DNA from 3 places in the Actinoplanes sp. CA-142083 genome. Region 2 is predicted to be linked to each of the others. Evidence: riboswitches for the same ligand, from Rfam matches in the RefSeq annotation. Region 2 holds a riboswitch; each other region holds the start of a gene.
What was found. A riboswitch is a leader RNA that binds a small molecule or an ion and turns the genes downstream of it on or off. The one in region 2 is predicted to bind cyclic di-AMP.
Positions count from the first base shown of each region.

Region 1: it holds a riboswitch for cyclic di-AMP, as region 2 does, so the genes downstream of both, ACQPZX_RS02090 (coiled-coil domain-containing protein) here and ACQPZX_RS06980 (NlpC/P60 family protein) in region 2, are expected to answer to the same signal.
Region 3: it holds a riboswitch for cyclic di-AMP, as region 2 does, so the genes downstream of both, ACQPZX_RS03215 (transglycosylase family protein) here and ACQPZX_RS06980 (NlpC/P60 family protein) in region 2, are expected to answer to the same signal.

Region 1 is NZ_CP192076.1:431,206-438,245, forward strand. It holds gene ACQPZX_RS02080 (glycoside hydrolase family 65 protein) at 1-1,112, shown strand, start outside; gene ACQPZX_RS02085 (coiled-coil domain-containing protein) at 1,164-2,201, opposite strand; cyclic di-AMP (ydaO/yuaA leader) riboswitch at 2,207-2,340, opposite strand; cyclic di-AMP (ydaO/yuaA leader) riboswitch at 2,548-2,680, shown strand; gene ACQPZX_RS02090 (coiled-coil domain-containing protein) at 2,729-3,697, shown strand; gene ACQPZX_RS02095 (ABC transporter ATP-binding protein) at 3,719-4,501, opposite strand; gene ACQPZX_RS02100 (ABC transporter permease) at 4,488-5,384, opposite strand; gene ACQPZX_RS02105 (TetR/AcrR family transcriptional regulator) at 5,575-6,174, shown strand; gene ACQPZX_RS02110 (Atu4866 domain-containing protein) at 6,269-6,598, shown strand; gene ACQPZX_RS02115 (hypothetical protein) at 6,574-6,975, opposite strand.
Region 2 is NZ_CP192076.1:1,454,123-1,461,162, forward strand. It holds gene ACQPZX_RS06960 (nucleotidyltransferase) at 1-48, opposite strand, end outside; gene ACQPZX_RS06965 (dTMP kinase) at 278-988, shown strand; gene ACQPZX_RS06970 (SDR family NAD(P)-dependent oxidoreductase) at 985-1,680, opposite strand; gene ACQPZX_RS06975 (sigma-70 family RNA polymerase sigma factor) at 2,245-3,249, shown strand; gene ACQPZX_RS06980 (NlpC/P60 family protein) at 3,313-4,284, opposite strand; cyclic di-AMP (ydaO/yuaA leader) riboswitch at 4,299-4,425, opposite strand; gene ACQPZX_RS06985 (DUF3817 domain-containing protein) at 4,636-4,953, opposite strand; gene ACQPZX_RS06990 (hypothetical protein) at 4,968-5,378, opposite strand; gene ACQPZX_RS06995 (DUF6158 family protein) at 5,464-5,691, shown strand; partial or broken gene ACQPZX_RS07000 (DUF1360 domain-containing protein) at 5,701-6,221, shown strand; gene ACQPZX_RS07005 (hypothetical protein) at 6,462-6,650, shown strand; gene ACQPZX_RS07010 (ANTAR domain-containing protein) at 6,699-7,040, shown strand, end outside.
Region 3 is NZ_CP192076.1:680,035-687,074, reverse strand. It holds gene ACQPZX_RS03225 (TetR/AcrR family transcriptional regulator) at 1-517, shown strand, start outside; gene ACQPZX_RS03220 (saccharopine dehydrogenase family protein) at 514-1,740, opposite strand; cyclic di-AMP (ydaO/yuaA leader) riboswitch at 1,966-2,124, shown strand; gene ACQPZX_RS03215 (transglycosylase family protein) at 2,126-2,821, shown strand; gene ACQPZX_RS03210 (cysteine hydrolase family protein) at 2,938-3,573, shown strand; gene ACQPZX_RS03205 (YybH family protein) at 3,855-4,220, opposite strand; gene ACQPZX_RS03200 (LysR family transcriptional regulator) at 4,291-5,169, shown strand; gene ACQPZX_RS03195 (hypothetical protein) at 5,518-5,904, shown strand; gene ACQPZX_RS03190 (SDR family oxidoreductase) at 5,890-6,531, opposite strand; gene ACQPZX_RS03185 (DedA family protein) at 6,609-7,040, shown strand, end outside.

The sequences.
Region 1 (7,040 bases), 1.0 Mb from region 2:
CGTACTGGCCGGCCGGCACCGCGGGCTTCCACATCGGCGCCGACATCGCCGACGCGGTCCGCCGTTACGTGCAGGCCACCGGCGACTACGACTTCGAGCGCGAGGTGGGCCTCGAGCTGCTGATCGAGACCGCCCGGCTGTGGCGGTCGCTGGGCCACCACGACCGGCACGGCCGCTTCCACATCGACGGCGTCACCGGCCCCGACGAATACACGGCCGTGGTCGACGACAACATCTACACCAACCTGATGGCCCAGCAGAACATGTTCAGCGCGGTCGAGGCGGCCAAGCGCCACCCCGACCTGGCCCGTCAGCTCGGCGTGGACGACGAGGAGATGGCCTCCTGGCGGGACGCGGCGGCGGCCGTGCACATCCCGTACGACCGGGAGCTCCACGTGCACCAGCAGTCGGAGGGCTTCACCCGGCTGCAGGAGTGGGACTTCGAGAACACGCCCCCGGAGGCGTACCCGCTGCTGCTGAACTACCCGTACTTCGACCTGTACCGCAAGCAGGTGGTCAAGCAGGCCGACCTGGTCATGGCGATGTACATCCGCGGCGACGCGTTCACGCCAGAGGAGAAGCAGCGCAACTTCGCCTACTACGACGCGCGGACCGTCCGGGACTCGTCGCTGTCGGCGTGCATCCAGGCCGTCATGGCGGCCGAGGTGGGCCATCTCGAGCTGGCCCACGACTACCTGGGCGAGGCCGCCCTGATGGACCTGCACGACCTGCACCAGAACTCGCGGGACGGCGTGCACGTGGCGTCGCTGGCCGGAACGTGGATCTCGTTGATCGCCGGCCTCGGCGGCATGCGGGACTTCAACGGCCAGCTGTCGTTCGCGCCGCGCCTGCCCAGCCGGATCAGCAACCTGGAGTTCTCGCTGCTGTGGCGGGGCCTGCGGGTGCGGGTGAACGTGACCGCCGACGAGGCCACCTACTCGCTGCGCAACGGTGGCGGCTCGGCCCGCCTGGTGTTCAGCCACCACGGCAAGGAGATCGAGGTGACCCAGGTGAAGCCGGTGACCGTGCCGATCCCGCCGCAGGGTCCGGTCGGGCCGCCGCCGACCCAGCCGGCCGGTCGCTCCCCGGTGCGCCGGGCGCCGCAGGACTGACGCACTGACTGAAAAGGGCCCCCTTGGGGGCCCTTTTCTTGAAACGACTTCTTAAAGCATTGATACGTGTACGTGGTCCTTGTGGTTGCTCGCGCCGTGATAGGCGTGCCAGCCGGTGGCCGGGAACCAGATCTGCGCGTACCAGATGACGTAGTAGATGCCCAACCGGTCGGCGTTGCGCACCAGGAACGCCATGAGGTCGTTGCCGTAGTTCTTCATGTCGGCGTTGTGCGCGACCGAGAATCCGCTCTTCTGCAACGACCAGTCGCAGGCCCGGCCCTTCGGGTGCTCGAACGGACCGCCGTTGCGGTGACAACCGACGAAGCGATTGAAGCCCGCCTTCTTCACCTCTTGGTACATGTGCAATGTACGGGCGGTGATGCAACCGCTTGTGGTCGGATCCTTCACCGTGCATTTCTCCGCCGAGAATCCGCCTTCGGAGTTGCGCGGGGCCGGCGCCGCCTGCTTGGACACCGCGTCCACGAAGCCGCCGGTGAGACTCTCGCCACCGACCAGCGACAGCGCCTTGTCGGCCGCGTCCTTCTGCTTCTTCATCGCGACCAGGTTGGTCTGCTGCTGCTTCACCTCGGCGTCGAGCGCGGCCTTCTTGGCGGTCACGTCGTCGATGGCCGCGTTCAGCTCGCGCAGCTTCCGGTCGTGCAGGGTGTTGATCTCCTCGAGCGAGACCGCCTTGGCCAGGAAGTCGTCCGACCCCTGGCTGCCGAGCAGGAAGCTCGCGGCGCCGAGGTGACCGGTGCGGTACTGCTGCGCGGCGATCGCGTTGACCTCGGGAACCAGCGAGTCGCGTTTCGCCTCGGCCAGGTTGATCTGGATGGCCAGCTTCTTCTGCGTCGTGGTCGACTTCGCCACGGCGGCCTTGGCCTGCACGAACTTGCGGTTCGACGACTCGAGCACTTCGTTGAGGGTGGAGTTCGACTCGATCTCGTCACCCTTCTCGTCGGGCTGGGCCGACGAGGACGACGAGTCGTCGGGATCGGCGCTCGCGGGCGCGGCGGGCGCCGCGAAGATCGAGGCAGCCACGAGCGGCGCCAGGGCGAGGGTCAGCCACCGGCGGGGGCGTACGGTCATCCACGTTCCTTCCGGGTTACCGCCGACCGGGTTAGCTGACGGGTTCGGGACGGAAGCGATCCCTACCGCTCTCGCGGATTCACCCCAGTGGGACATTGGGTCCCCGGCTCGCCTTGCGGCGATTGGGCGGCGGCCTGCCGGCACCTCGGGGGCGGCGCCTCGGTGGCAGAGCCGCGGGTGAGTTTACCCGAGGTCGCGCGACACTTCAGTCTCCGGAAAATGCGAATGCGGTAATCCTTCGAGCACTTTCCGTGATAAGTCGACGCACGGTCATCCGGTGATCGCGTGGAGTGCGAGATCTGTCGATCAATCGATGTCATGGGTATCGTCGGTCGCGATCCCCGCCCGGGGATCGCCGCCTAATCGCCTTTGGCGAGTCGGGGACCCAGGTTTTTGTTGGGGTGAATCCGCTCTCAGCGGTAGGGAACTTCCGTCCCGAACCCGTCAGCTAACCCGGTCGGCGGCCGACGGAAGGAATGGTTGTGCGGCACATTACTGTCCGCCGGCGATTAGCGGCGTCGCTCGCCATGGTGGTGGCCGCCTGCGGCCTGGCCTTCGCGGTCGCGTCGCCGGCCGGCGCGGCCCCCGGCGACACCGGCGACGACGGCGAGGGCGGCTCCAAGACCCTGATCCAGCAGCTCGAGGCGGCCTCCAAGGGCTACCTCGAAGCCAAGGACGCGCTGGCCGCGAGCAAGAAACGGCAGGTCGAGCTGACCGCCCGGCTCAAGGAGCTGGACACCGAGCTCGCACCCCGGCAGGCGGCGTTCGACCAGATCGTCCAGCAGTCCTACATGAGCGGCCGGCTCGGCCCGATGAGCGCGCTGCTCACGGCGGACTCGTCCGGCGGTTTCCTGGACCGTGCGGAGACGCTCCAGACGGTCGCGGCGAAGCAGAAGGCCGTGATGGCCGACCTGGAGGCCACCCGCGACGGTCAGGCCAAGGCGAAGCTCGCGATCGACGCAACCATCCGCGACCAGCAGAAGCAGGTCAACGTGATGGCCAAGCGCAAGGTCCAGGCCGAGAGCGCGCTGAAGGCGGCCAACGCCGGGCAGGACGACCCGCAGCCGAGCGACGGCGGCAGCAGCGCGAGCTCGGGCTCGTTCCAGGGCGGCAGCGGCATGGTGGACGACCCGACCAGCGGCGGCCGCATCACCCAGCGCATGCTGTTCGCCATGCGGCAGGCCCAGTCGGCCGGCTTCAACCACTACGTGCACTGCTTCCGCGAACAGAACAGCGGCGAGCATCCGAAGGGGAGAGCCTGCGACTTCGCCGCCGACAAGGACGGGTTCGGCGGGGTGGCGACCGGCAGCAGCAAGACGTACGGGACCAACCTGGCGAACTATTTCATCAACAACTCGAGCAAGCTCGGCGTGCTCTACGTCATCTGGTTCCGACGCATCTGGCTGCCGTCGAGCGGCTGGAAGTCGTACTCGGGTGGCAACGGCGACCCGTCGAGCGACCACACCAACCACGTGCACCTGTCAGTGCGCCCGTAGCTCGAGGGGAGTACGGGACCTTCACTTCTTGACGAAGGTCTCGTACTCCTTCATCACGTCCTCGGTCGGGCCGTCGGCCTTGATCACGCCGCCTTCGAGCCAGATGCTGCGCTCGCAGGTGTCCCGGATCGACTGCTCGCTGTGGCTGACCAGGAAGACAGTGCCGGCCTCGGCGCGCAGGTCGCGCACCCGCTGCTCGCTGCGCTTGCGGAACTTCGCGTCGCCGGTGGCGAGGGCCTCGTCGATGAGCAGCACGTCGTGCTTCTTGGCCGCGGCGATCGCGAAGCGCAGCCGGGCTCCCATGCCGGACGAGTAGGTCCGCATCGGCAGCGAGCTGAAGTCGCCCCGCTCGTTGATGCCGGAGAACTCGATGATGTCCTGCACCTGGCCCTTGACCTCGGCCGGGCTCATGCCCATGGCCAGGCAGCCGAGCATCACGTTGCGCTCGCCGGACAGGTCGTTCATCAGCGCCGCGTTCACGCCCAGCAGCGAGGGCTGGCCGGCCGCGTAGATCGCGCCGCCCGGCTCGACCGGCAACAGCCCGGCGATCGCCCGCAACAGCGTCGACTTGCCCGAGCCGTTGGTGCCGATCAGGCCGATGGCCTCGCCCTTGTAGGCCACGAAGCTGACGCCCTTGACCGCGTGCACCTCGCGCACGGCGGCGCTCTTGGTGCGGGTGACCAGCCGCTTGAAGCTGCTCAGCGGCGAGTTCTGCGCGGCCGACACCGAACCGTGGATGCGGTAGATGATGTGCGCGTTCTCCGCGATGATCGTGGGGACCCGCTCGTCGTCAGCCACGGCCATAACCCTTCTCTCCACGCCAGAAGTACGCGTACCCGCCGATGCCGACCACCAGCGCCCAGATGATCGCCTGGATCCACAGCCGGGTCGGCGTGCCGGCCAGCGGCACGTCCTCCATCAGCGCGTGCCGGATCAACTCGATGTAGACCAGCAGCGGGTTGGCCTGGACCACGGCGAGCTTCCACCCGTGCAGGTGCTGGGTGAACTGGGTGACCGGGTAGAGCACGGCCGAGCCGTACATCCAGACGCGCATGATGAACGGGATCAGCTGGCGCAGGTCGTGCAGCTTGGAGCCGAGCCGGGCCACCAGCATCGTGAAGCCGGCGTTGAAGAACGTCTGCAGCAGCAGCGCCGGTATCGCCAGCAGCCACTCCCACGTGAGCGGCTCGCCGGTGAACAGCACGATCGCGATGAGCACGGCCATCGAGGCGATCATGTTGCGTGCCTCGACCAGGACGATCGAGATCGGCAAGCTGGCCCGCGGGAAGTGCAGTGCCCTGATCAGCCCGAGGTTGCCGCTGATCGCCTGGACGCCGGCCTGCACCACGGACTGGGTGTAGCCGAAGATGAAGACACCGGCGCACAGGTACGCGATGAAGTTGTCGACGTCGCGCTTGGTGTTCAGCAGCACGCCGAAGATCACGTAGTAGACGCCCGCGTTGAACAGCGGGGTCAGGACCTGCCAGATCATGCCCAGGCGGGTGTTGCCCAGGGCGGCCGAGACCTTGGCGCTCGCGAACTCCCAGATGAAGTGCCGGTACGACCAGATCAGCCTGGTGTACTCCGGCAGGCTGGGCAGTCGCCCGGCGGCGCCTAGTCCGTGCTTCCGGGCCAGCTCCTTGGGAGTGGGCCCGGAGTAGGACTCGACGACGGTCGTCTGAGCCATGGGGTGGTGCTCCGATCTCGTCGGCCCGAGGGGGTCATCGGGACCTGCTGCTTTACGCGCTGCTTTCCGCGAGAACACAACTTCAGCATGTCAAGCCGCTGTCGATGGAACGGGTTCGTATCGACGTGACGGAAGGCTATCCGACCAAACGGCGGAACGCAACCGTTACGTCCTGGCGTATAGTGACCGCGTGGCGACAGCGAAGCGTGCACCAGCCGGAGCGGCAGTGCTCCGAGGCGACATCACCGTGGCGATCCGCAACGCGGTCATGCAGGAGCTGGCCGAGGTGGGTTATGGCCGGCTCTCGATCGAGGCGGTGGCCCGCCGAGCCGGGGTCGGCAAGACCGCGATCTACCGGCGTTGGAGCAACAAGCTCGAAATGGTACTCGAGATTGTCTCCGACGTGGCGGGCCGCAGCGTCCCGCTGCCCGACACCGGCAGCTTCGCCGGTGACCTCCAGCTGCTCATGATGATCGTAAGCCGGGCGCTCCAGCATCGGATCGCCTCACAGATCATCCCCGACCTGATGGCCGAGGCGTCCCGCAACCCGCAGATCGCCGAGACCCTCCAGAAGGCGCTGCGCACCCACCAGCAGGCGGTCGGCGACAAGCTCATCGGTCAGGCGATGGCGCGGGGCGAGCTGCCCCAGGGCACCGACCCCGAGGTGGCCGTCGACCTGATCCTGGGCCCGCTCTACTGGCGGCTCGCCGTGGCGCGCACCCCGCTGAGCGACGACTACCTCGACAAGATGATCACGGCGGTGACCGCCGCTCTGCGCGCGTCCAACTGAACTGCAACCCGCCTGCACTCCGAGATCGGCCCGCGAGGCCGAAGTTAGAGGCCGTTCCCTCCCCCTTCGCCGAGCCCTTCAGCCAGGAGCCGCCATGCTCAAGCGCGCCGTCGACCCCCACGCCCTGGACGCCACCGCCCTGCTCAAGCGGGCCATGGGCCCCACCGGCAAGCCGGCCAAGGTCAAAACCACGGCGCCGGTGGGGGTCTGGCTGAGCGAGGACGGCACGGTCCGTCTCGACATCTTCGACGACGGCACGTACGACGGGCAGGTCGCCGGCCGCAAACGCCACGCACACGGCACCTACTACATCGACGGCGCGACGATGACCCTGAGCGACGACTCGGGCCTCTACACGCCGGTGGCGCTCGGCGAGGGCGGGCTCGAGATGGCCGGCTATCACCTGAGCCCGGCGGGCTGCTGACCGACTCGCTGGACGTCGGCGATGACGTCCCAGAGGATGCGCGGCGCCGGGGCGCCCTGGATCGTCGAGATCTCCTTCTGCCGGCCGCCGCGGTAGGTGACGGTGACCCGGTACGAGAAGAGGTCGCAGCACGCGTTCAGCTGGCCGTAGGAGCCGCGCAGCCGGAGGAACGCGCCGCTGCTCGCCGTCCGCAGCGGGCGCCGGCCGCCGTCAGTCCAGCGGTCTACGACGTACGTGTCATGGCGCCCGGCGAAACCACCCGCGCGCTCGACCTCGATCCGGCTTGCCTGCGCCGGCGCGGCCGCGGCCGGAACGGCCGGCGCGAGCGCCGCCGCGACGGCGCAGACCGTGAACAGACTCCTGATGCTCTTGCGCATGATGTGCCCCCGTATCCAGCGCCTTTGCTGTCAACAACAGCACGTGGGCCGCTCAGGATGCGCGT
Region 2 (7,040 bases):
CACCCGCTTGAGCGTGGTGGCCAGGCCGGCGTCCACGTGGTGCGGCATGGGCGTTCTCCCTGTTCGACTCCGGTCCGTGCCGGTAACCCGTACCCGACCCGACCCGCTCTGAACCACAAGCAGAATCAACTGCTTAACCCCATTTTGGTACGGACTGAGCACCGTTTCCTGTGAAACCCTCTGGGCACCGCCAGTTACCGTTGGTGGGCATGACCGACTGCACCGGAGTCAGCGCAGTGCCCGTAGGGCCAGAAGGGCATGCCAAGGACCGCTCAGCATGACCCCGCAGCCACGCACGATTGCCCTCGTCGGGATCGACGGAAGTGGCAAGACGACGCAGGCCCACCGGCTCGCCGATGACCTGGCCGCCGAGGGGCTGAACGCGGCCTACCGCCGGAACGCGGGCGGCCGCCGCTGGTTCGGCCGGCTCGCCGCCCGGCTCGGTCGCGGTGACGACGCCGAGGACCTGCTGGGCCGGCGAACGATGCTGTTCGTCGAGTCGGTCCTGCGCTGGCTCGCCATTCTGCGTACCCTGCTGCGCCGCGCGCTGACCGGCGAGATCACCGTGATGGACCGGTACGCCGTCTGCCAGTACGCGAGCCTGCGCGCCCGGGCCGCCCGCCCCGCCGCCGAGCGCCGCGCCCGCTGGGCCTACCGCCTGTTCCCGAGGCCCGACGTGACCTTCCTGCTGGTGGTCGACCCCCAGGTGGCACACGACCGGATCGAGGCCCGCGGCTACGACCACGAGAGCACCGACTACCTCGCGGCCGCCGCGGCCGCCTACCGCTCGCTCCCCGAGTACGACAGCTTCGTCGTGATCGACGCGAACGGCACTCCCGGCCAGGTCGCCGCCGAGATCCGCGCCCGCCTGCCGCTGCCCGCCCCGGTCACCCCGGCCCGCTCCCGGGTCCGCGCGCTGATCCTGGCCGGCGCCCCGCTGCTGGCCGGCGCGACCGCCCTCGGATACCAGCTCGCGGAGGTGCTCTAACTCTGCCCGTACACCGGGATCTGCGCGCCCGTGGTCGGCGCCGACGCGTCGGAGGCCAGGAAGAGGATCGTGGGCGCGATCTCTTCCGGCTTCACCCACTTCGAGAAGTCGGCGCCGGCCATGTCGCGCCGGTTGGCGGGGGTGTCGATGACGCTGGGCAGGATCGTGTTGCAGCGGACCTTCTGCTTCTTGTACTCGACGGCCACCGCGCCCGCGAACGCCAGCACCGCCGCCTTCGCGGTGATGTATCCGGCCGCGCCCGGCCACGGCGCCACCGCGGCCCGCGACGACACGCACACGATCCCGCCGCCGCCGGCCGCCACCAGATGCGGCAGCGCCGCCCGGGTGACCAGATAGGTCGGCCGGAGGTTGCGCGCCAGCAACCCTTCGAACTCCGCCACGGGCGCTTCCGCGACGAGCCCGCTGCCGCCGTACGCGCCGGCCAGATTGACGACGGCGCGCAACGGCGCCTCCGGATCGCCCGCCGCGACGGCCATCGCGGCAGTGACTTCCGTCTCATCGGCGAGGTCGGCCTCGACCGTGATCGCGCCCTCCGGAAGCCCTTTCCGGCCCGGCCGCACGGGCGCGACGACCCGCCACCCGTCGGCCAGGAAGGCCCTCACCGTGGCCGTTCCCAGCCCGCCGGCGCCGCCAGTGACGAAGACCGTCCGCCCATTGCCCATGGGGATCATGTTGCCCGTTCATCCGCCCGGGACGGTGTGGTTCTCGTCACGCTCGGCGGAGGATGGCCTGGTGGTCGCGCACAGTTACGAAATAGGCCGTCACCTGCACGGGCGTCACCCTTGCGGGCGAGTGAACTATGGCGCGCCGTGCCGCATTGTGGCAGGTGGTCCCGTTCGGCACCGCGCCCCGGGATCTTTTTGATGAGATTTTTGGTTCAAGCCGGTCGCGAAGCTGTCGATGCTGCACGTGAACCCAGGAAGCCGAACGGCCGTACTGGGTAGTGATGGACATCCCAAGGTCGGTGGTGATGCCCGTCGCTGCGACAGGTGGGGGGCCGATGGTGTCATGGAGACCGACGCGGGTAAGCGTTCTGCTGCGTGACCGACCGCGGCTGCGGCGCGCGAATGCTGTGCCAAGAGCCCTCTTCAGGAACATCGCACGCGGCTCTCAGCAATCACCCAGGCATTCGTGACACTTTCGACCCACCAGCCGGAATCAGTGCGAGCAGTCATTTGTTGTGTAGATGCCAGTAACCGCAAAGTACGAACTGCGGACGTTACGGGGAGGAACTGATGAACACAGGGTTTGCCCGTAACGGGGTAAGTAGTGAACGCAATGAGGGGACCGTGGGCAACGTGGAGAAGAACACCGTGATGCGGACCGACCAGGTCGCCGAGGAGCGTGACCTTGTCGGCGTCTACCTGCACGAGATCTCCAGGACGCCACTGCTGAGCGCAGCCGAGGAAGTCGACCTCTCCAAGCAGATCGAGGCGGGCCTCTACGCGGAGTTCCTGCTCGACGAGGGCGAGACGCCGCGAGGCGTGAGCCGCGAGGAGCTGGAGCGGATCGTCTACGAGGGTCAGCGGGCGAAGGATCTGTTCATCCGGGCCAACCTGCGACTGGTCGTGTCGATCGCCCGGCGCTACGTGCGCTCCGGCATGCCGATGCTCGACCTGATCCAGGAGGGCAACACCGGCCTGGTGCGCGCGGTCGAGAAGTTCGACTACGAGCGCGGCTACAAGTTCTCGACGTACGCCACCTGGTGGGTGCGGCAGGCGATCAGCCGGGCCATCGCCCAGCAGGAGCGCACCGTCCGCCTCCCCGTGCACCTGGTGGAGGACGTCAACCGGATGCGCAACGTGACCCGCCAGCTCGTCCGCGAGCTCGGCGCCGACCCCGAGCCCGAGCAGATCGCGAAGGCTCTCGGCGTGACGGTCGAGCGGGTCAACGAGCTCACCCGCTGGGCCCAGGACACCGTGTCCCTGGACACCCCGGTCGGCGACGACGGCGACACCAACCTCGGCGACCTGGTGGCCGACAGCGACGCACCCTCGCCCGAGGAGATCGTGCTGACGGCCCTGGAGCGCCAGCGCATCGAGGGTCTGCTCAACCACCTCGACGACCGTTCGGCCGGCATCATGCGGGCGCGCTACGGCCTCGAGGACGGCCGGGAGCACTCGCTGACCGAGGTGGCCTCGCGCTTCTCGCTCAGCCGCGAGCGCATCCGCCAGCTCGAGATCCAGGCGCTCGGCCGGCTGCGCGAGCTGGCCCGGGCCGAGGGCCTGCAGGCCGCCTGATCCCCCTTCCGCGACGCGAAAGGCCGGTACCCCCTCGGGTACCGGCCTTCATTGCGTCCGGGGTTACTTCACGCGTCCGTAGCCGTACGGGGTCATGATGTTGATCGACCTCTTCTTGATCGGCTCGCCCTCGCGGGACGCGTCGATGATCATTCCGCCGCCGACGTACAGGCCGACGTGGCCGAGGCTGCGATAGAACACCAGGTCGCCCGGCTGGAGCTGGGACTTGCTGATGCGGGCGGTGGCGCTGTACTGCGCGGCGGCGTTGTGCGGCAGCGACTTGCCGGCCTTCGCCCACGCGGCCATCGTCAGGCCCGAGCAGTCGAACGTGTTGGGTCCGGCGTCGCCGTAGCCGTAGTAGGCCGGCTTGTTCGCCTGCGTGTACGCGAAGTCGACGGCGACGCCGGCCTTGCCGGAGATGGACGGCGCCGGGCCGGCCGCTCCCGCGACACCGGTCTCGGTCGCGCTGCCGTACGCCTGCTCCCGCATGGCGCGCAGCTTCTTGATGTTCGCCTCGATCGTCTTCTTGCGCGTGTCCATCGCCTTGAGCTGCGCCGCCTGCTTGGCCTGCGTGGTCTTCAGGGCGGCCTGCCGGTCGGCGAAGTTCTGCGTGGTCGCGGTGTAGTCGTCGATGTCCCGCTGGTTGGCGCGGTTGATCATCTCGAGGTAGCTCATCTTCTCGACGAGGCCGCCCTGCTGGTTGCCCAGGATCGCGCTCATCGGCCCGACCCGGCCCTGCTTGTAGGCCGTAGCGGCGATGCTGCTGACCTGAGCCTCGGCGACCACGAGCTTCGCCTTCGCGGGCGCCAGCGAGGCCTGGAGGGTCTTCTGGTCGGTCGCCGTCTTGTTCAGGTCGATCTTGAGCTTGTTGTACGACTCGGTGATGTCCTCGAGCTGGTTCGACGCGGTCTCGATCTGCTTCTTGAGCTCGGTCTCGGACGGCGCCGCGTGTGCCGCGGTCGCCATGGATCCGGTGATCGCGATCGCCATCGCCGCGACCGCGAGTGCCCGAAGCCTGGTGCGGGGGGTTGGCACCGGTTGCTGACCTTTCTTCCGCTGCTGGCCGCCGACCGGGTTAGCTGTCGGATTCGGGCGGGAAGAAGGCCCTACCGCTCTCGCGGATTCACCCCAGAAACGCGGTTCCCCGGTTCGGCGCGACTACCGCGTCCGCCCTGGGGGAGGGCGTGACGGGACACCGCGTCGATTGGGCGGCGTTGGCCGGCGCCACGGAGGGGTGTGGCTGCGGACCGAACCAACCGCATTAACTTATCGATGCGCGAATCAAAATCAAGGTCTCTACGCGGGATTTAAGGAAAAGGCCAGATATGCGCCATTGATCCCGATAACGCATTGTCATTCGACGAAGACTGCGGGTTATTCGACCGCTTAAACCGGACTTTTCGCCAGGTCGGCGGGAACCCACGCGTGGCTGACCTTACGCTCCGCCCAGAAGGAGAGGAAGGGGATGGTTCCGGCGGCCATGACGATGATCATCCGGAGGAACGGCCACCCCGCCCGGCGTGCCAGGTCGAAGGTCAGCACCAGGTAGACCATGAAGAGGAAGCCGTGCGCGGGGCCGACGATCGCCACCACGGTGTCGTTGTCGCCGAGGTACTTCAGCGGCATGCCGACCAGGACGATCGTGAGCAGGCAGACGCCCACGATCCACGCGATGATCCGATAGCGGGTGAGCGCTCCCTGCACAGTGCCACGTCCCTTTATTTCTTGGAGTATCCGGGGTAATCCATCGCCCCGGCGCCGGGGTGCTCGGCCAGCCAGGCGAGGTAGTCGTTGTAAGCCACCAGCTCGGGGTCGTCCGCGGCGGGCGCCCGGTCGACCGCGACACGCACGGGCCGGCCGACCGTAACAGGCGAACCTGGAAGCTTCTCGGGCTCTTCGTCCTTTTCTTCCGCGGGCTCGGGCGGCTTGCGGGCGAGCTGGACCTCGCGGTACCAGAGGAAGGCGAAGAAGGCCGCGAAGACCGGCCACTCGAACGTGTAGCCCCAGCTGAGCGTGTTTCCCCCGCTGGCCCGGCTGAACTGCCACCAGCCCAGCCCGAGGCAGCCCGCGATCGCGACGAGCGCCAGGACGTGCCGCGCGATCCACGCCGGCGTCCAGAGCCCCTTCATGCACACGAGCGTACCGGCGGCACGTTTGCCCTTCGTCGGCGCGGGCAACCGTCCTGCCAGGTGATGACCCACACGGAGGTGCACGATGACGGACGCCGAGACCGAGATCGGCGTGGACCCGGCCACGCTCGACGACGAGGACCTGTTCCGGGAATTGTCCAGCCTCTACCGCGCCCGGATGTCCACGCTGCGGCACGGCCCGGACGCGGCCCTCGACAACCACTTCCGGCGCACGGCTGAGCTGGAGACCGAGTACATGACCCGCTACCCGGGCCGCGAGGTCGACCCGTCCCGTCTCACCCAGGACTTCTGAGGAGGCCGTGTGACTGAGTCGCTGCGTGACCGGGTGGAGCGCGTCGGTCAGGCGTACGCGCCGCACGAGCACCGGCCTCTCGCCGGGTACGCCGTGGCGATGGGCGCGTTCGGCGCGCTCGCCGCCGGACTGGCCGCCGCCGCGAAGGTCACCGGGAAGCGCGTACCCGACCGGCCCGCGGCCGCCGACGTGCTGCTGATCTCGATAGCCACCCACAAGCTGAGCCGCCTGCTCGCCAAGGACGCGGTGGCGAGCCCGCTGCGGGCGCCGCTCGCCCGCTACGCCGAGCCGGCCGGCTCGGCGAGCTCAACGAGGAGGTGCGCGACGAGGGCAACTCCATCCGGCACGGGCTCGGCGAGCTGGTCACCTGCCCGTTCTGCCTGGCCGTGTGGGTCGCCACCGGCCTCACCGGCGGCCTGGTCCTCGCGCCGCGCCTGACCCGCCTGGTCGCCACCGCCCTGACCGCGACGGCCGCCTCCGACTTCCTCCAGATGGCCTACGACCGCGCCAAGCAGGCCACGGAGGGGTGACCGGCGTCACAGTTGCTAACGGAATCATGGTCGAGGGCCGACCGTTGAGAACAGATGTCGGTGTGTCCAGTGTCCCCGGGCCTCACCACTTTGCCTTCACGGAATACCGTTCGGCTGGAGCCGTGTTGTGCCTTTCGCCGCGAGGCGACATGCACACCGACATCTCGTACGCCGCCCCCGGGTTCGCCCGGGGGCGGCGACGTGTTTCAGGGGCTTGCCGGCCGGGGTATTTGATCATCTATGAGCGATGACCGGATCGAGCAACGCGCGGCCGAGCTGCTGCCGGAGGAACGTGTGGCCGGCAGCGCCGACCCGCGGGCACAGGCCGAAGCGATCCTGGCGGACTCCGACCGGCGCGAGGACGACCCCGAAGCGGTGGAGAATCGCCGCTCCGACCAGGCCGCCGCGCCCGGCGACACCACCCGGTAGGGGCACCGAACTTCCGTGTTCGTCGATGGTCATGGCAATATTCCCCGCGTGTCTGTCCCGAATCGCCGGATTTCTGCGCCGACGCGCGGCCCCGCTCGTTTACTGAGCCGTCCCGCGCGCACCCGCAGCGCGCGCTCCGCCGCCCTGAGCGGCCCGCACGCGGTCGAACTGGCCGGGTTGCTGCACGAGCTCTCGGTGCGTCTGCTCGGCGCCGAGAGCTTCGCCTCGGCGCTCGAGCGCCTTGCGGCACTGGCGATCGGCGCGGTGCCGGGCGTGGTGCGTTGCTCGGTCGCTCTGATCGGCGAGGGCGGGCCACTCACCTGCACCGCCGCCGGGCCGTCCGGCGAGGGCGTCGATGAGCTCCAGTACGCGTTGAGCACCGGCCCCGGG
Region 3 (7,040 bases), 770 kb from region 2:
GCACGACTACGACGACGTCACGGTCGCGGAGGTCTGCGCCGGCGCGAAGGTCTCGAAAAGGTACTTCTACGAGCATTTCGTCGACCGGGAGGATCTGGTGCGGGCGCTGCACCGGCAGCAGAACGAATGGCTGCTCGCCGGCGTCTCGGCGGCCACGCCGGATGCGCCGGGCAGTCTCGAGGAGATGCTGCGTCCGGCGGTGCGGCGCCTGCTGGGGATGCTGCAGGCAAACCCGGAGCGGGCGCAGGTCATCTACATCAACGCGCCGCGCATGGAGACGCGGCGGCGTGGCGTCCTTCGCGAGGACGCACAATTCCTGGCGGGCATGTTGCGGCGGGTGGGTGGTCGCCCTACCACCGAGATTCGGTACGAGCGGATGCTGCTCGCCCTGGTCGCGGGGCTGAGTGAGGTCATCATCGACTGGCTGTCGCGCGGCATGACGGACGACGTCGACGCTCTGGCGGACCATTTGACCGATTTCTGCACGGCCGTGCTGGGCCGCTTGGAACGCTCTTAGCTTTTACCCGCGGTGATCTCCACTCCGGCGCCGCGCAGGCGGGCCACCAGGGCGTCGCCCAAGGCGGTGGCGGGGGTCAGGACGCCGCCCTCGGAGGCGGGCAGCGCGTCGCGGTCGTGGGCGAGGGCCAGCGCCGACTCGCCGAGCATGACGGCGGTGGCCGCGTAGCCGGGGTCGCCCTTGGCCCGGAACCGGGCCGTGTAGCGCGCGCCGGACGTCGTGGTGGCGAACAGGTCCATCGTGAAGTGGCCGCTCTCACGGGACTCCGCGCTCGGGCCCTCGCCCGGTTTGGGCAGGATCCGGTCGAGGACGTAGCGGGTCGGCGGCAGCGACAGGCCGACCATCAGCGCGCCGAGGCCGAGCCGGGTGCCGTGAGCCATCACCGGGGAGAGCGGGGAGGAGCCGACGCTCATCGCCTCGCGGTAACGGAACGCCCGGCCGTACTCCCAGCCGCGCAGCGCGTTGCTCCGGCGCACCACCCGGGTGTTGTAGGAGGCCATGAAGAACGGCGCGAGCGTGCCGCGCAGCCGAGGGTGCACGGCCGGACCCGAGACGACGGCCGTGTCGTCCTGGCGGCCGAGGTCGGGCTCGGCGGATCGGTCGGGGCTCAGCGAGTACGGGCTGGCGGCGACCCGGCGCAGCTTGCGGTCGTTCTTGACCACGTCGAGCTGGTGCCGCATCGAGTCGATCGTGCCGCCGCTGATCCCGCCGCGCAGGCTGGTGACGACCAGCGTGGTGTCGGTGAGCTCGCCGGCGCCGCCGGCCTTGGCCTGCTGGGCGAGCACGTGCACGCCGATGTCGGACGGAATCGAGTCGAAGCCGCAGGAGTGCACGATGCGGGCGCCGGTCGAGCGGGCCAGCTCGTGGTTGTCGTCGATGCTCTCCCGGGCGAACAGCACCTCCCCGGTGAGGTCGACGTAGTCGGTGCCGGCGGCGGCGCAGGCCCGGACGAGCGGTTTGCCGTATTTCGCATATGGCCCGACGGTGGTGACGACGACCCGCGTCGCCGCGGCGATCCGCTCGAGGGCCGCGACGTCGGCGGCATCGGCCACGAGAATCGGCCAGTCGACGCCGAGACGCTGCTTGACCTGGGCGATCTTGACCTCGGAGCGGCCCGCGAGAGCGACCCGCGTGCCGGCTGGAGCGTGCTCGGCCAGATACTGCGCCACCAACGCTCCGACGAAGCCGGATGCGCCGTGGACGACGATGTCGTGATCGCTCATGGCAGCCGATTCTGCACCAGGTTTCGAGCAGCAGCCGGACAAGTTACCGATCAGTAATGCCAGAACCGCATCAATCGGTTATTCTCGACATAAAGCAAGATCAAATAGGGCAATAGCTGAGAACAACGTCACCATTCACGCTTCGAGCTTGGGCGATTTCGCGGAGCCGTGGTTACCGTCGGCCGGTCCCGCGATGCGGGCACCGCGGGTGGAACGCCGAGTCCCTGCCACCGCCCGCCGGACATCGAACTCGTGGCAGGGAGCGGGGGACCCAACGTTCCTCGGCGCGCGGTGCGCGCGCCTCGGGGTGAAGCCGCACGATGGCGGCCGGGCACCTCAGCCCGAACCCGACAGCTGACCTCGTAGGCGTGGAGGGTTCTCTGTCATGGCACAGATCCGCAAGCATGCCCGCACGTCGCGGGCGCGCAAGCACGCCCGTTTCGCGCTGGGCCTCACGGCCATCGGCGTGGCGGGCACGGCCGCCCTGCTCGGCCCCGCTTCCCCCGCACAGGCGTCCAGTGTGAACTGGGACGCGATCGCGCAGTGCGAGTCGGGCGGCAACTGGAGCATCAACACCGGCAACGGCTTCTACGGCGGGCTGCAGTTCACCCGCGGCACGTGGAAGGCCTACGGCGGCACGAAGTACGCCAGCACCGCGAACAAGGCGAGCAAGGCGGAGCAGATCCGCATCGCCGAGAAGGTGCTGGACGGCCAGGGCATCGGCGCGTGGCCGGTGTGCGGCAAGAAGGCCGGCTCGTCGAAGCACTACAAGGGCACCAACACGAGCGGCTCCAAGTCGACGACTTCGTCGCACAAGTCGAAGTCCACGCACAAGTCGAAGTCGACCACGCACAAGGCCACCAAGAAGGCCACCAAGAAGTCGACTTCGTCGCACAAGGTGACCCGCGCCACGACCGCGAAGGCCACCGGCAAGACCTACGTCGTCCGCTCCGGCGACACGCTGTCGGCAATCGCCACCCGCAACCACATCGCGGGCGGCTGGCACACCCTCTACCAGCTGAACGGCAACACCATCAGCAACCCGAACCTGATCTTCCCCGGTCAGCGGATCGCGCTCTGATCCACCCCTAGCGATCCGGCCGCTCATCCCCCAGGGCGGCCGGATCGCATCCCCACCGCCGGCGGCGAACGCATCGTCGAGGGCCGCCCTGGCCGCGTTTGTGCCACAGTGGCGGCATGGCCACCGACCCCCATCTCGAACCGCACTGGGACAGCGCGGCGCTGATCACCATCGACATGCAGCGCGACTTCCTTTCCGACGGTCCCTTCGGGTTGGCGGGCACGACCGAGATCCTCCCCAACCTCACCAAGCTCACCGAGGCCTTCCGGGCAACCGGACGCCCGATCGTCCACGTTGTCCGCCTCTATCCGGCCGACGGCCAGGACGTCGACCGCGTGCGGCGCACACTCGTGCAGAGCGGCGCGGAATTCGCCCGCCCCGGCACACCCGGCCGCCTGCTGGCGCCGGGCCTGGCACCCACCGACGACCTGGACGACGAGGCCCTTCTCCGCGGCGAGCCGCAGCAGTTGGGACCCGCCGAATACGCGCTCTACAAGCCGCGTTGGGGCGCCTTCTATCGCACGCGGCTCGAGGAACTCCTCGCCGCGCACAACGTCGACACCCTCGTCTTCGCCGGCTGCAACCTGCCGAACTGCCCCCGAGCCAGCATCATCGAGGCCCACGAGCGCGACTACCGCGTCGTGCTGGTAACCGACGCCGTGTCACAGGCCAGCGACCAGGGTTTCCGCGAGATCGCCGGCCTGGGCACCGTGCTCCGCACCACCACCGAGATCATCACGCCCACGGCTTGACACCGCTCGATACGTCTCGGCCAAGCGGCGGGACCGAGCCGGTGCGCAGCCAAGCGGCAGGACCGAGGCGGTGCAGCCGAGCGATGCGCGGCCAGGCGATGCGCGGCCAGGCGATGCGCGGCCAGGCGATGCGCGGCCAGGCGATGCGCGGCCAGGCGATGCGCGGCCAGGCGATGCGCGGCCAGGCGATGCGCGGCCAGGCGATGCGCGGCCAGGCGATGCGCGGCCGAGCGGCGCGGGCGATGCGGGGCCGGAAGGGCTCGGCCAGGTGGCCGGGCCGGTCAGGGTTTGGGGGTTGCGAACTCGGGCTGGTCGAGGACTCGCAGCCAAGTGCCGTCGGGCTGGCGGCGGACCACCTGGGCTCGGGCGCCGGCGCCGTCCTTGGGTGGGGTCGAGGTGAGGGCGAGGTCGCCGCTGATCAGGGTCGGCAGCGGCTGCTCCGGCTCGAAGGAGGGCATGTGGGGCAGCGCCTCCTCCCAGAGCTTCTGGATCGCTGCCCGGCCGACCGTCTGCTGGCCTGGCGGGTAGGCCATCACCGCATCTTCCTCATAGAGCTGGGCCAGGCCCTCCGCATCCTTCGCGTTGGCGCGCTCGACGAACAGGCGGGTCAGGTCTTCTGGCTTGCGAGCCTTTTCGCGTTCGGTCATGACTCCACCCTCGTCCGGTGGGGGACAGAAGTCCAACGCATAGTTTTTCTGCGAACTAGAATCTGTGGTTATGGAACTGCGGCAGCTCGAGTACTTCGTGGCGGTGGCTGAGGAGGCCGGGTTCACTCGGGCCGCCCAGCGTGTGCACATCAGCCAGTCGGGTGTAAGTGCGCAGGTCAAGGCGCTGGAAAGCGAGCTGGCGGCCGAGCTCTTCGACCGGTCGGGGCGGGTTGCGCGGCTCACCGAGGCGGGGCGGGTGGCGCTCGGGTACGCCAAGGTCGCGCTGAACGCCGCCGCCGAACTGCGTCAGGCGATCGACGAGGTGAAGGGGCTCGTCCGCGGCCATCTGACGATCGGGATGGTTACCGGGTGCGAGATCACTCCCCTGTTCGCCGCGCTGGCCGCCTTTCACCGTGAGCACCCGGGGATCGAGCTCGAGCTGCTCGAGGACGACTCGCGGATGCTCGTCAACTCCGTGCGGACCGGCTTGGCGGACGTCGCCCTCGTCGGGGTGGCCGGCTCGCCGCCCGAGCACCTGTCCGCGCAGGTGATTGCCAGCGAAGGACTTGTCGCGCTGGTCCCGCCCGACCATCCACAGGCGAGCGAACGCGGGCTGCCGCTGATGGAGCTGATGGCCTACTCTCTTGTCACCCTTCCCGAGGGGACCGGCATCCGCGCCGCCTTTGATGAGGCATGCGTGTCGGCGAGCCTGATACCCGACGTGGTGCTGGTCGCGTCGGCGCCCGCGGCGGTCGCTGACATGGCGGCTCGCGGGCTGGGCGTCGCGGTGCTGAGCGAGTCGATGGGAAAGCTGCACCCCGGGCTCGTGGCCGTGCCGATCACCGGGGTGACGATCCCGGCGTTGCTCGCGCTGGTGTGGCGGCCACGGACGAGCCCGGCGTTGGCCGCGCTGCTGCCGCACCTCCGGCGGGAGTTCGGCGACCGCTGACAGACGACGGCGCGGGGCACGCGGGGACACGGCGAGAACGGCAGCGCGGGATGCGGCGCGGCGGCACGCAATCCGGCGTGGCGGCGCGAAGTGTGGGGCGGCCGGCGTGCGGCGCGGGGGTGCAGCGCGGGTGGTGCAGCGCGGGCGGCGCGGGGTGCGGCGCGAGAGGCGCGGGGTGCGGCGCGAGAGGCGCGGGGTGCGGCGCGAGAGGCGCGGGGTGCGGCGCGAGAGGCGCGGGGTGCGGCGCGAGAGGCGCGGGGTGCGGCGCGAGAGGCGCGGGATGCCGGGCGGCGCGGCGGCGCGAGGGTGCGGCGTGGGGTGGGGGCTGGGCGCGATAGCGTCGCCGTCATGACGGAGATCTCTCTGCGGCAGCGGCTTCGGGCGGCGCTACCGATCGCTATGAAGTCGCGGGATCGGGCAGCGACGGCGGCCTTGCGCGCCACCCTGGCGGCGATCGACAACGCCGAGGCGGTTGCGCCGGACGCCGAGGCGGTTGCGCCGGACGCGGAGGCGTCCGGCACCAGCCTGGCGATCGAGCACATCGCTCTGGGCGTGGGGGCGACCGAGGTCGCCCGCCGGGCGCTGACGGAGGATGAGGTCGAGCAGATCGTCCGGGATGAGGTGGCTGAGCGGGAGACGGCCGCCGACGAGTACGAGCGGAGCGGGTACGCCGATCGGGCCGAGCAGCTTCGGAGCGAAGCCCGCGCGCTGGCGGCGCACCTAGCTGAGGTCTGACAGGGCCGAAGCGATGGGGGTGTCGCCCGCGAAGAGCTCGAAGGTGACGCCGATCGTCGCGGGGGCCTGGAGGCAGGCGGCCAGCACGGCGGCCACGTCGTCGCGCGGGATCGGGCCCCTGTTTCCCAGGGTGCGGGTGACTTGGACCAGGCCGGTGCCGGGGTCGTCGGTGAGGTGGCCGGGGCGGACGATCGTGTAGTCGAGGCCGCTCGCCACGACGTACGCGTCGGCCTCTGCTTTTGCCTCCAGGTAGGGCTGCATGGCGCCGGCCGCCGCCGGATTTTCGGCCCCGATCGACGAGACCATCACGTAGCGCGACACGGACTCGGCCATCGCGGCGTCGGCCAGCTTGACCGCGCCGCCCAGGTCGACGGTGCGCTTGCGGGCGGGACCACTCCCGGGGCCGGCGCCGGCGGCGAAGACCACAGCGTCGGCGCCCGAAACGTAGGGGGCCAGCGTCGGGTCGTTCTCCAGGTCGCCGATGACCGGCACGGCGCCGACCGCGCGCAAGTCGTCGGCCTGCGCGGGCTTGCGGATCAGGCCTCTCGCGGTGTGGCCCTCGGCGGCAAGCAGCTTCAACAGGCGGAGGGCGACCTGGCCGTGGCCGCCGGCAACGAGAATGTCCATCCATCAGTCATACCCCGAGTTGCCCTAGGGGCGATCACCGATTGAGGGTCGCGAATCGGCTGCATAGCGTCACGAAGGTGCTCAACGACCTGCTCGGCGGCCTGCCTCCGATCCTCGTGTACGTCGTCGTCGGCGTGGTCGTCGCGGCCGAGTCGGCCGTCGTTGCGGGGCTGGTGTTGCCGGCCGCGACCGCGCTGATCGCCCTCGGGCTGCTTGCCAACGCGGGTACGGTGCCGATCGTGCCGGCCCTCGCCGTCGCGGTCGCGGCGGGTGTTCTGGGCGGGACGGGGGCCTTCTATTCGGGGCGGCGGCGCGGGCCGAAGCTGCGCACCGGCAAGCTCGGGCGCCGGGTGGGCGAGAAGCGGTGGGACCGGGCCGAGCGGCTGTTCGCGCGGCACGGCGGCCGGGCCATCTTCCTCGGGCAGTGGATCGTGGGGGCGCGCACGCTGATCCCGCGGCTGGCCGCGATGAACGGGGTGCCGTATCGGCGGTTCGCCCTGTGGCACACG